Regions from separate parts of the Streptomyces sp. NPDC047002 genome, predicted to be linked through region 2. Evidence: riboswitches for the same ligand, from Rfam matches in the RefSeq annotation. Region 2 holds a riboswitch; each other region holds the start of a gene.
The links. Region 2 has a riboswitch for thiamine pyrophosphate ahead of thiC (phosphomethylpyrimidine synthase ThiC). Riboswitches for the same ligand answer to the same signal wherever they lie in the genome.
Positions count from the first base shown of each region.

Region 1: linked by a shared signal. The riboswitch ahead of AB0910_RS28660 (cytosine permease) and the one ahead of thiC (phosphomethylpyrimidine synthase ThiC) in region 2 are both predicted to bind thiamine pyrophosphate.
Region 3: linked by a shared signal. The riboswitch ahead of AB0910_RS07815 (thiamine ABC transporter substrate-binding protein) and the one ahead of thiC (phosphomethylpyrimidine synthase ThiC) in region 2 are both predicted to bind thiamine pyrophosphate.
Region 4: linked by a shared signal. The riboswitch ahead of thiO (glycine oxidase ThiO) and the one ahead of thiC (phosphomethylpyrimidine synthase ThiC) in region 2 are both predicted to bind thiamine pyrophosphate.

Region 1 covers NZ_JBEYWC010000043.1:6,074-8,266, forward strand. The annotation lists gene AB0910_RS28655 (L-threonylcarbamoyladenylate synthase) at 1-550, opposite strand, end outside; TPP riboswitch at 937-1,031, shown strand; gene AB0910_RS28660 (cytosine permease) at 1,023-2,193, shown strand, end outside.
Region 2 covers NZ_JBEYWC010000013.1:148,166-150,358, reverse strand. The annotation lists gene AB0910_RS15265 (YibE/F family protein) at 1-566, opposite strand, end outside; TPP riboswitch at 640-785, shown strand; gene thiC (phosphomethylpyrimidine synthase ThiC) at 779-2,193, shown strand, end outside.
Region 3 covers NZ_JBEYWC010000005.1:187,672-189,864, forward strand. The annotation lists gene rlmN (23S rRNA (adenine(2503)-C(2))-methyltransferase RlmN) at 1-847, shown strand, start outside; TPP riboswitch at 967-1,093, shown strand; gene AB0910_RS07815 (thiamine ABC transporter substrate-binding protein) at 1,180-2,193, shown strand, end outside.
Region 4 covers NZ_JBEYWC010000038.1:63,104-65,296, reverse strand. The annotation lists gene thiS (sulfur carrier protein ThiS) at 1-218, opposite strand, end outside; gene thiO (glycine oxidase ThiO) at 215-1,396, opposite strand; TPP riboswitch at 1,474-1,586, opposite strand; gene AB0910_RS27350 (FAD-dependent oxidoreductase) at 1,656-2,193, shown strand, end outside.

The DNA of each region.
Region 1 (2,193 bases), on a different contig from region 2:
CCGTGGTGGGTTCCGTACCGCAGTCGCCCGCGTCGAGGACGATGTCGACGGCGTGGTCGAGGCGGTCCTTGATCTCCCAGCCCTGGGTCATCGGCTCCTCCTCGCCCGGCAGCAGCAGGGTGCTGGACAGCAGCGGTTCGCCGAGCTCGGCGAGGAGTGCCTGGGCGACGGGGTGGTCGGGGATGCGGACCCCGACGGTGCGCTTCTTGGGGTGCAGGAGGCGGCGCGGGACCTCCTTGGTCGCGGGGAGGATGAAGGTGTAGCGGCCGGGGGTCGCCGCCTTGACCGCGCGGAAGACGTCGTTGTCGATCCGTACGAACTGGCCGAGCTGGGCGAAGTTCTGGCACACCAGAGTGAAGTGGTGCCGGTCGTCGAGCGCCCTGATCGAGCGGATGCGGTCGATGCCCTCGCGGCTGCCCGGGCGACTGCCCAGCGCGTAGCAGGAGTCCGTGGGGTACGCCACGAGGGCGCCGGAGCGGAGGCTGTCGGCGACGCTGCCGATGATGCGCCGCTGGGGGTTTTGCGGGTGCACGTCGAAGTACCTGGCCATGTGCCCACCCTAGGCCGGTCCGTGGGCGACGCGGGGTGCGCCCTCTTCGAGGGTCTGGGTGCCGCGGAATTTGTTGAGGTCGGTCGCGGTGAAGCGTGACGTCGATGACGACCGGCCGTGCGGCGGGCCGCTCGGAGTGGCGCGGCCGGGCTCCGGGTCGCGGCTGCCGAGGTGGACGGTGGCCTTCGGCGACGGGGCTGCGGGCGGTCTCGTGGCCGAGGCCCTTGTGGTTCGCCGAACTGTGGGGTGCGGGTGCCGTGAGGGGGCACGAGGTGTCGCGCAAGGCGGCGCGCCTCGTCCTGCTCGGGGAGGCGCTGTGCGCGGGCGGTGAGCCGTGGGGAAGGGCCGGTTGTCTGGTGCGGCGTGCGGGGCGTTAGGGTGGCACTCCACCGGACACGGGGTGCCCTGCAGCGGGGCTGAGATCACACCCGTCGAACCTGACCCAGCTCGTACTGGCGGAGGGATGTCTCCCATGGCGCGTTCACGTGTGTTCCTGTCCGAGCGGGCGGCCGGGGGCCCCGGGTCCTTCGGCGGGCGTATGCCGTCGGCGGCGGGCGATCTGCGGATCGAGACGCGGGGCATCGCGCCGGTGCCCGAGGAGAACAGGTACGGCAGCGCTTCCCGGCTTTTCAGTGTGTGGTTCGCGCCGAACCTGACGATGACGGGCGTGTTCACCGGGACCCTCGGTGCGGTGCTGGGGCTCGACTTCGCCTCCGCTCTGGTGGCGGTGGTCGTCGGGACGGTGCTCGGGGCGGTGCCCGTCGCGGCGCTCGGCATCTGGGGCAGCAGGACGGGGGCGGGCCAACTGCCGCTCGCGCGGCTGGCCTTCGGCAGGGCGGTAGTGGTGCCGGGGGTGTTGCAGTGGCTGTCGTCGGTGGCGTGGGACGCGCTGGTCGGCCTGTTCGGCGGGGACGCGCTGGCGCGGTTGTGCGGCTGGCCGTTCTGGCTGGGGGTGCTGGTGATGATGGCGGGGCAGGGCCTCGTCGGGGCGCTGGGGTACGAGGCGATCCACCGGCTCCAGAAGGTGATGACGCTGGCGCTCGCCGCGGCGTTCGCGCTGCTGGCCGTGGAACTGCTCGGCGGGGTGCACCCGGCGGCGGTCTCGCACGTGCACGGCGCCGACAGGTTCGGCGCGTTCGTGCTGACGAGCACGGTCGCGCTGAGCCTTTCGCTGTCGTGGGCGCCGTACGCGAGCGACTTCAGCCGCTATCTGCCGCGGGAGACGTCCCGCGTGCGGATGTTCTGGTACACGCTGCTCGGGGTGAGCGTGTCGTTCACCGCGGTGCAGGCGCTGGGGCTGTGGGGCGCTTCGGTGTTCACGGACCAGACGGCGGGCGGGGTGGACCGGCTGCTGGGGGGCGGAGCGCTGGGGGCGTTCGGGCTGCTTGCGGTGGCGTGTGCGGCGCTGTGCAGCAACGCGATGAACGACTACAGCGGTTCGCTGGCCCTCCAGACGGCGGGGGTGCGCCTCGCGCGACCGGTGGCGGCGCTGCTCGCGGCGGCTCTCGGGTTCCCGCTGGTGCTGTGGATGCACGCGGCGGACACGGCGGCCCGGTTCCAGAACGTGCTGCTGTTCGTGGGGTACTGGATCCCGGGGTTCGTCGCGGTGGTGTCGGTGGACTGGTGGGCGCGGGCGCGGGCCC
Region 2 (2,193 bases):
GTGCGGTCCACGTCCGTGACGGAGTACTGGAGGTCGTGCGGGGCCTTGGGCGCGTACGCCAGCACCACCCGTTGTTTCACGTGAAACTGCCGGGGCGCGTCCGGCTGGACCACCTCGTCGAACTGCCGGCCCTTGTCCTTGCCGGTCTCCACCACCACGGTCGCCTTCTTGCAGCCGCCGCCGGCCGACTGCCCGGAGGGCGCCGACGGCGCCGAACTCCCCGCTCCCGCACCGGCGGACGAGCGGTCGCCCGACGAGGGGAGCTGCGCGGCGTGCACGTCCGCGCAGTCCATCGCCGCGATCCGGGTCACCAGGCCCTGCTGGGTCTGCTGGTCGAAGCCCACCCCTGACCTGTGGTGGGCGGGCGCGCCGCCCGGCCACAGGACGGCGAGCCCCACCACGACCGCCGCGGCGAACGGGATCAGCACCGCGGCGATCACCGTGCGCAGATGCCGGGAGACCGGCGCGGCCGGGCCGTGGTGGTGGGTGTGTCCGCCGCCGGGCCCGGGGCCTTCGCCGCCGGGCCGCGCGGACGGGTGCTCGGGCGGCTGCTGAGGTCGGGTCACAGGGCAGATCATGCCAACAGCGGGCCGAGGCCCTCTGGTCTTCGCGCGGGACGAGGCGTTAGCGTGGTCGCGCATTTGCACACGCGGGAGCTCGGAGCACCGGGCTGAGAGGGCGCTGACGTGCGGTGACGTGGGGAGAACCCCCGCACCCCTGCGCTGCGCCGACCGCTGAACCTGTTACCGGGTAATGCCGGCGTAGGGAGTTTGGTCTCATGACCGTTCAGGAAACAGACACGTCTGCCATCGGCTGGCACAAGGGGTACCTCCAGGGCTCGCGCCCCGACCTCCGGGTGCCGGTGCGGCGGGTGCACCTCACCAACGGGCAGGACGTGACGCTGTACGACACGTCGGGTCCGTACACCGATTCCGGGATCGAGACGGACGTGCGGCGCGGTCTCGCGCCGCTCAGGGAGAACTGGATCATCGCGCGCGGCGACACCGAGGAGTACGCGGGGCGGCCCGTGCGCCCCGAGGACGACGGCCTCAAGCACACCGCGCCGCGCGGCGGGCTGCGCAACCTCGACGCGGTCTTCCCCGGCCGCCCGCGGCAGCCGCGGCGCGGCAGGCCGGGACACGCGATCACGCAGCTCGCGTACGCGCGGCGCGGCGACATCACCCCGGAGATGGAGTACGTGGCCCTCCGGGAGAACGTCTCACCCGAGACGGTCCGCGAGGAGATCGCGGCGGGCCGGGCGGTGCTGCCGGCCAACGTCAACCACCCGGAGACCGAGCCGATGATCATCGGTAAGAAGTTCCTGGTGAAGGTCAACGCGAACATCGGCAACTCGGCCGTCACCTCCTCCATCGAGGAGGAGGTGGACAAGATGACCTGGGCGACCCGGTGGGGCGCCGACACGGTCATGGACCTCTCGACCGGCCGCAACATTCACACCACCCGCGAGTGGGTGCTGCGCAACTCCCCCGTACCGATCGGCACCGTGCCGCTCTACCAGGCGCTGGAGAAGGTCGACGGCAGGGCGGAGGAGCTGAGCTGGGAGATCTACCGGGACACCGTCGTCGAACAGGCCGAGCAGGGCGTCGACTACATGACCGTCCACGCCGGTGTGCTGCTGCGGTACGTGCCGCTGACCGCCCGCCGCAAGACGGGCATCGTCTCGCGCGGCGGCTCGATCATGGCGGCCTGGTGCCTGGCGCACCACCGGGAGTCGTTCCTGTACGAGCACTTCGAGGAGCTGTGCGAGATCCTCGCCGCGTACGACGTGACGTACTCGCTGGGCGACGGGCTGCGGCCCGGCTCCATCGCGGACGCCAACGACGAGGCGCAGTTCGCCGAGTTGCGCACCCTCGGCGAGCTCAACACCATCGCCAAGCGGCACGGCGTGCAGACGATGATCGAGGGCCCGGGCCATGTGCCCATGCACAAGATCAAGGAGAACATCGACCTCCAGCAGGAGGTCTGCGAGGAGGCGCCGTTCTACACGCTCGGCCCGCTGACCACGGACGTCGCCCCCGCGTACGACCACATCACCTCGGGCATCGGCGCCGCGATGATCGCGTGGTGGGGCACGGCGATGCTCTGCTACGTCACGCCGAAGGAGCACCTGGGCCTGCCGGACCGCGACGACGTGAAGACCGGCGTCATCACGTACAAGATCGCGGCCCACGC
Region 3 (2,193 bases), on a different contig from region 2:
CATCTCCTGCGACGACGACACCACCCGCAAGACGCTCTGGCGGCTGCACGACGGCACCCTCGTCGAGTCGGTGCTGATGCGCTACCCGGACCGGGTGACCATGTGCATCTCCTCGCAGGCGGGCTGCGGCATGAACTGCCCGTTCTGCGCCACCGGGCAGAACGGCCTCGACCGCAACCTCTCGACCGCCGAGATCGTGCACCAGATCGTGGACGGCATGCGGGCCCTGCGCGACGGCGAGGTGCCGGGCGGCCCCGCCAGGCTCTCCAACATCGTCTTCATGGGGATGGGCGAGCCGCTCGCCAACTACAACCGGGTGGTCGGCGCGATCCGCAGGCTCACCGACCCCGAGCCCGACGGCCTCGGCCTGTCCCAGCGCGGCATCACCGTCTCCACGGTCGGCCTCGTGCCCGCGATGCTGCGCCTCGCCGACGAGGGCCTCAAGTGCCGCCTCGCGGTGTCGCTGCACGCCCCCGACGACGAGCTGCGCGACACGCTCGTGCCCGTGAACACCCGCTGGAAGGTGCGGGAGGTACTCGACGCCGCCTGGGAGTACGCGGAGAAGTCGGGCCGCCGCGTCTCCGTCGAGTACGCGCTGATCCGCGACATCAACGACCAGGCCTGGCGCGGCGACCGGCTCGGCAGGCTGCTGAAAAATCGGCGCGTGCACGTCAATCTCATCCCGCTCAACCCGACGCCCGGCTCGAAGTGGACCGCCTCGCGCCCCGAGGACGAGAAGGCCTTCGTCGAGGCGATCGCGGCGCACGGCGTCCCGGTGACCGTGCGGGACACCCGCGGCCAGGAGATCGACGGCGCGTGCGGGCAGCTGGCGGCGGCGGAGCGCTGAGCCGGGGGCGTGGGGACCGTGGGAGGCCGGGGCACCACAGTTCCCGCACCCGCGCGCGGCGGGGCGCGGAGGCGCCCGGTGTGTACCCTGGGGGCGCACGGCACGCCATCCATACCGTTGACACCCGACAGGGGAGCGCCACAGCGCTGAGAGTGCGGCGAAGGCCCGGGACAGCCCGGCCGCGGCCGCAGACCCTCTGAACCTCGCCCAGGTCATTCTGGGTAGGAAGTTCGGTCGTTGCTCAAGCTGCTGCGCCCTGCCCGCACCCGCCCGGCGGGTCGGGGCAGGGCCGCGTCTCTTCCTGGACTGGACGTCCCAGGAGGAACCGAGAAGTGTCCACCACCCGCAAGCTCGCCGCGGCGGCGCTGGCCGCCGCGCTCGGCGCCGCCGCCCTCACCGCCTGCGGCGGCGACGGTACGTCCGGCGGCTCGGACGCCGCGAAGACGAAGACCGTCACCCTGGTCAGCCACGACTCCTTCGCCGCCTCGCCCGCCGTGCTCAAGGAGTTCACGAAGGAGACCGGCTACGCGGTCAAGGTCCTCAAGAGCGGCGACGCGGGCGAGGCCGTCAACAAGGCCGTCCTGACCAAGGGCGACCCGCAGGGCGACGTGTTCTTCGGCGTCGACAACACCCTGCTCAGCCGCGCCCTCGACAACGGCCTCTTCACCCCGTACACCGCGAAGGGCCTCGACCGGGTCGACCCGTCGACGCAGCTCGACCGGGCGAAGCACCGCGTCACACCGATCGACAGCGGACACCTCTGCGTCAACTACGACCGGGCCTACTTCGCCAAGCGCCACCTCGCGCCGCCCGAGACCTTCGCCGACCTGGTCAAGCCGGAGTACAGGAACCTGCTGGTGACCGAGAACGTCGCCACCTCCTCGCCCGGCCTCGGCTTCCTCCTCGGCACTGTCGCCGCGTACGGCGACTCCGGCTGGCAGAACTACTGGAAGAAGCTCAAGGCCAACGGCGTGCAGGTGGTCGACAGCTGGGAGCAGGCCTACGACCAGGACTTCTCCGGCTCGGCGGGCGGCAAGAAGGCCAAGGCGACCAGGCCCCTCGTCGTCTCGTACGCGTCGAGCCCGCCCTCCGAGGTGCTGTACGCCAAGCCGCGGCCGAAGACGCCCGCCGAGGCGCCGACCGGCGTGGCGACCGGGACCTGCTTCCGTCAGATCGAGTTCGCCGGCCTGCTCGACGGCGCGAAGAACACCGCGGGCGGCAAGGCGCTCATCGACTTCATGATCGGCAAGCGCTTCCAGGAGGACATGCCGCTCCAGATGTTCGTCGACCCGGTGGTCGAGGGCGCGAAGGAGCCCGCGGTGTTCACGACGTTCGGTGCGAAGGTC
Region 4 (2,193 bases), on a different contig from region 2:
TGCACCGCGGTGAGGACCTCGACCCGGTCGCCCTCGCCGAGCGGGGTGTCCCGCCAGCTGCCGCGCGGCACCACCGTCTCGTTGACCGCCGCTGCGACGCCCGACGCCGCCGCCGTGAACGACGCCACCAGCACGTCGAGCGTCGTCGCCACCGCGACCTCCCGCGGCGTGCCGTTCACCGACACGCGCACCACGCGCCCCGCCGTACCCTCGCTCATGCCGACCGCCCCTCTCGTACCACTCGTACCGTACGGCCCTCTGCGGGCCCGCCGACCGCCGTGCCGGCGAACCGCTCGGGCCCGAACGGCCTTGCCACCTCGGTCAGTTCACCTGTCGCCAGGGCCGAGGCCAGCGCCTCGCCCGTGACCGGCGTCAGCAGCACGCCGTTGCGGAAGTGCCCGGTCGCCAGGTGCAGTCCTGGCAGCGCGGTCGGGCCGAGCAGCGGCGCGTTGTCGGGCGAGCCGGGCCGCAGCCCCGCCCTCGTCTCCGTGAGCGGCAGCTCCGTGATCCCGGGGACCAGCTCGTGCGCGTCCCGCAGCAGCTCGTACACCCCGCCGGCGGTGACCGTGGTGTCCCACCCCAGCTCCTCGCTGGTCGCACCCACCACCAGCTCGCCGTTCTCCCGCGGGACCAGGTACACGTCGGCGCCGCGCACCACCGCGCGCACCGTACGCGAGAGGAACGGCGCGTACGCCCGCGGCACCGCAAGCCGCAGCACCTGGCCCTTCACCGGCCGCACCGGCGGCAGCACCTCGGGGGGCACGCCGTCGAGCCGGCCGCTCAGGCTGCCCCCGGCGAGCACCACCTGGCCCGCGGCGATCGCGGGCCCCTCCGCAGGCTCGACGCCCACGGCGCGCCCGCCGCGCACGGTCAGCCGCCGCGCCCAGCCCCTGTGCAGGACCACGCCCGCGCGCTCGCACGCGGCGAGCAGCGCGGCGGCCAGCCTGCGCGGGTCTATCTGGTGGTCGCCGTCGACCCGCAGCCCGCCCCTGACGCCGGGCGCGAGCATCGGTTCGAGCCGGCGGCACTCCCGTCCGCCGAGCCACTCGGAGGACAGGCCGCACTTCTGCTGGAAGGCGTGCAGCTCCCGCAGGTGCGCACGGTCGTCGCTGTCCAGCGCCACGGCGAGCGTCCCGCAGGCGCGGTAGCCGGTGTCCCGGCCGCTCGCCTCCTCCAGCTCGGCCACGAACTCGGGATAGGCGCGCGCCGACGCGATGTTGAGCCCGAGCAGGGACTCCTCGCCGTAGTGGAGCTCCGTGACGGCGGCCAGCATGCCCGCGGCGACCTGTGCGGCGCCGCCGCCGGGCTCCGGGTCGACCACGCAGGTGCGCAGACCGCGCTGCGCGGCCCGCCAGGCGGTGACGAGCCCGATGATCCCGCCGCCGACCACGAGCACGTCGTGGCCGCGGGCGCCGCCCCGGCCCGCGGGCGCCGCGGTGCGCCGGTGCGCTGTGTCGGGTGTGTCGGAAGGCTGCACGGTCGTCAGCCCCTCCCTTCGCCGGCATGACCCGGATCAGGTTCGTACGGTCGGAGGCCGCCCAGCCTCCCTCTCAGCCCGGTCCGCCCGGGCTCCCGCGAGGTCTTCCGGGCCAGGGTAGACCCTGCCACGCCGTCCCGTAAGACGGCCCGGGGCCCCGGGGATCTATGGTGAGCGCGTGAGCGAGGACCAGAGAGTCGTCATCGTCGGCGCGGGCATGGCCGGCGTGCAGACCGCGGTGGCGCTGCGCGAGTGCGGCCACGAAGGACCCGTCACCGTGCTCGGTGCCGAGACCCATCCGCCCTACGACAGGCCCCCGCTGTCCAAGGCCGTGCTCCTCGGCCAGGCCGAGGGCTCCGCCTTCGACATCGACTTCGACGCGCTCGGTGTGGAGCTGCGGCTCGGCGTGGAGGCGACCGGGCTGCGGCCGGGCGAGCGCGTGGTGGACACCGCCGCGGGTCCCGTCCCCTACGACGCGCTGGTCCTCGCCTGCGGCGCCAGGCCGCGCACCCTGCCCGGCGCGTCGGGCGTGCCGGGCGTGCACGTGCTGCGGACGCTGGACGACGTGGCGGTGCTGCGGCCCCTCCTCCAGGCGCAGCGCGACATCGCCATCGTCGGCGCCGGCTGGATCGGCGCCGAGTTCGCCACGGCTGCGCGCGCCGCAGGATGCGCCGTCACCGTCGTCGAGGCCGCGGAACGCCCCCTCGCGCACGCGC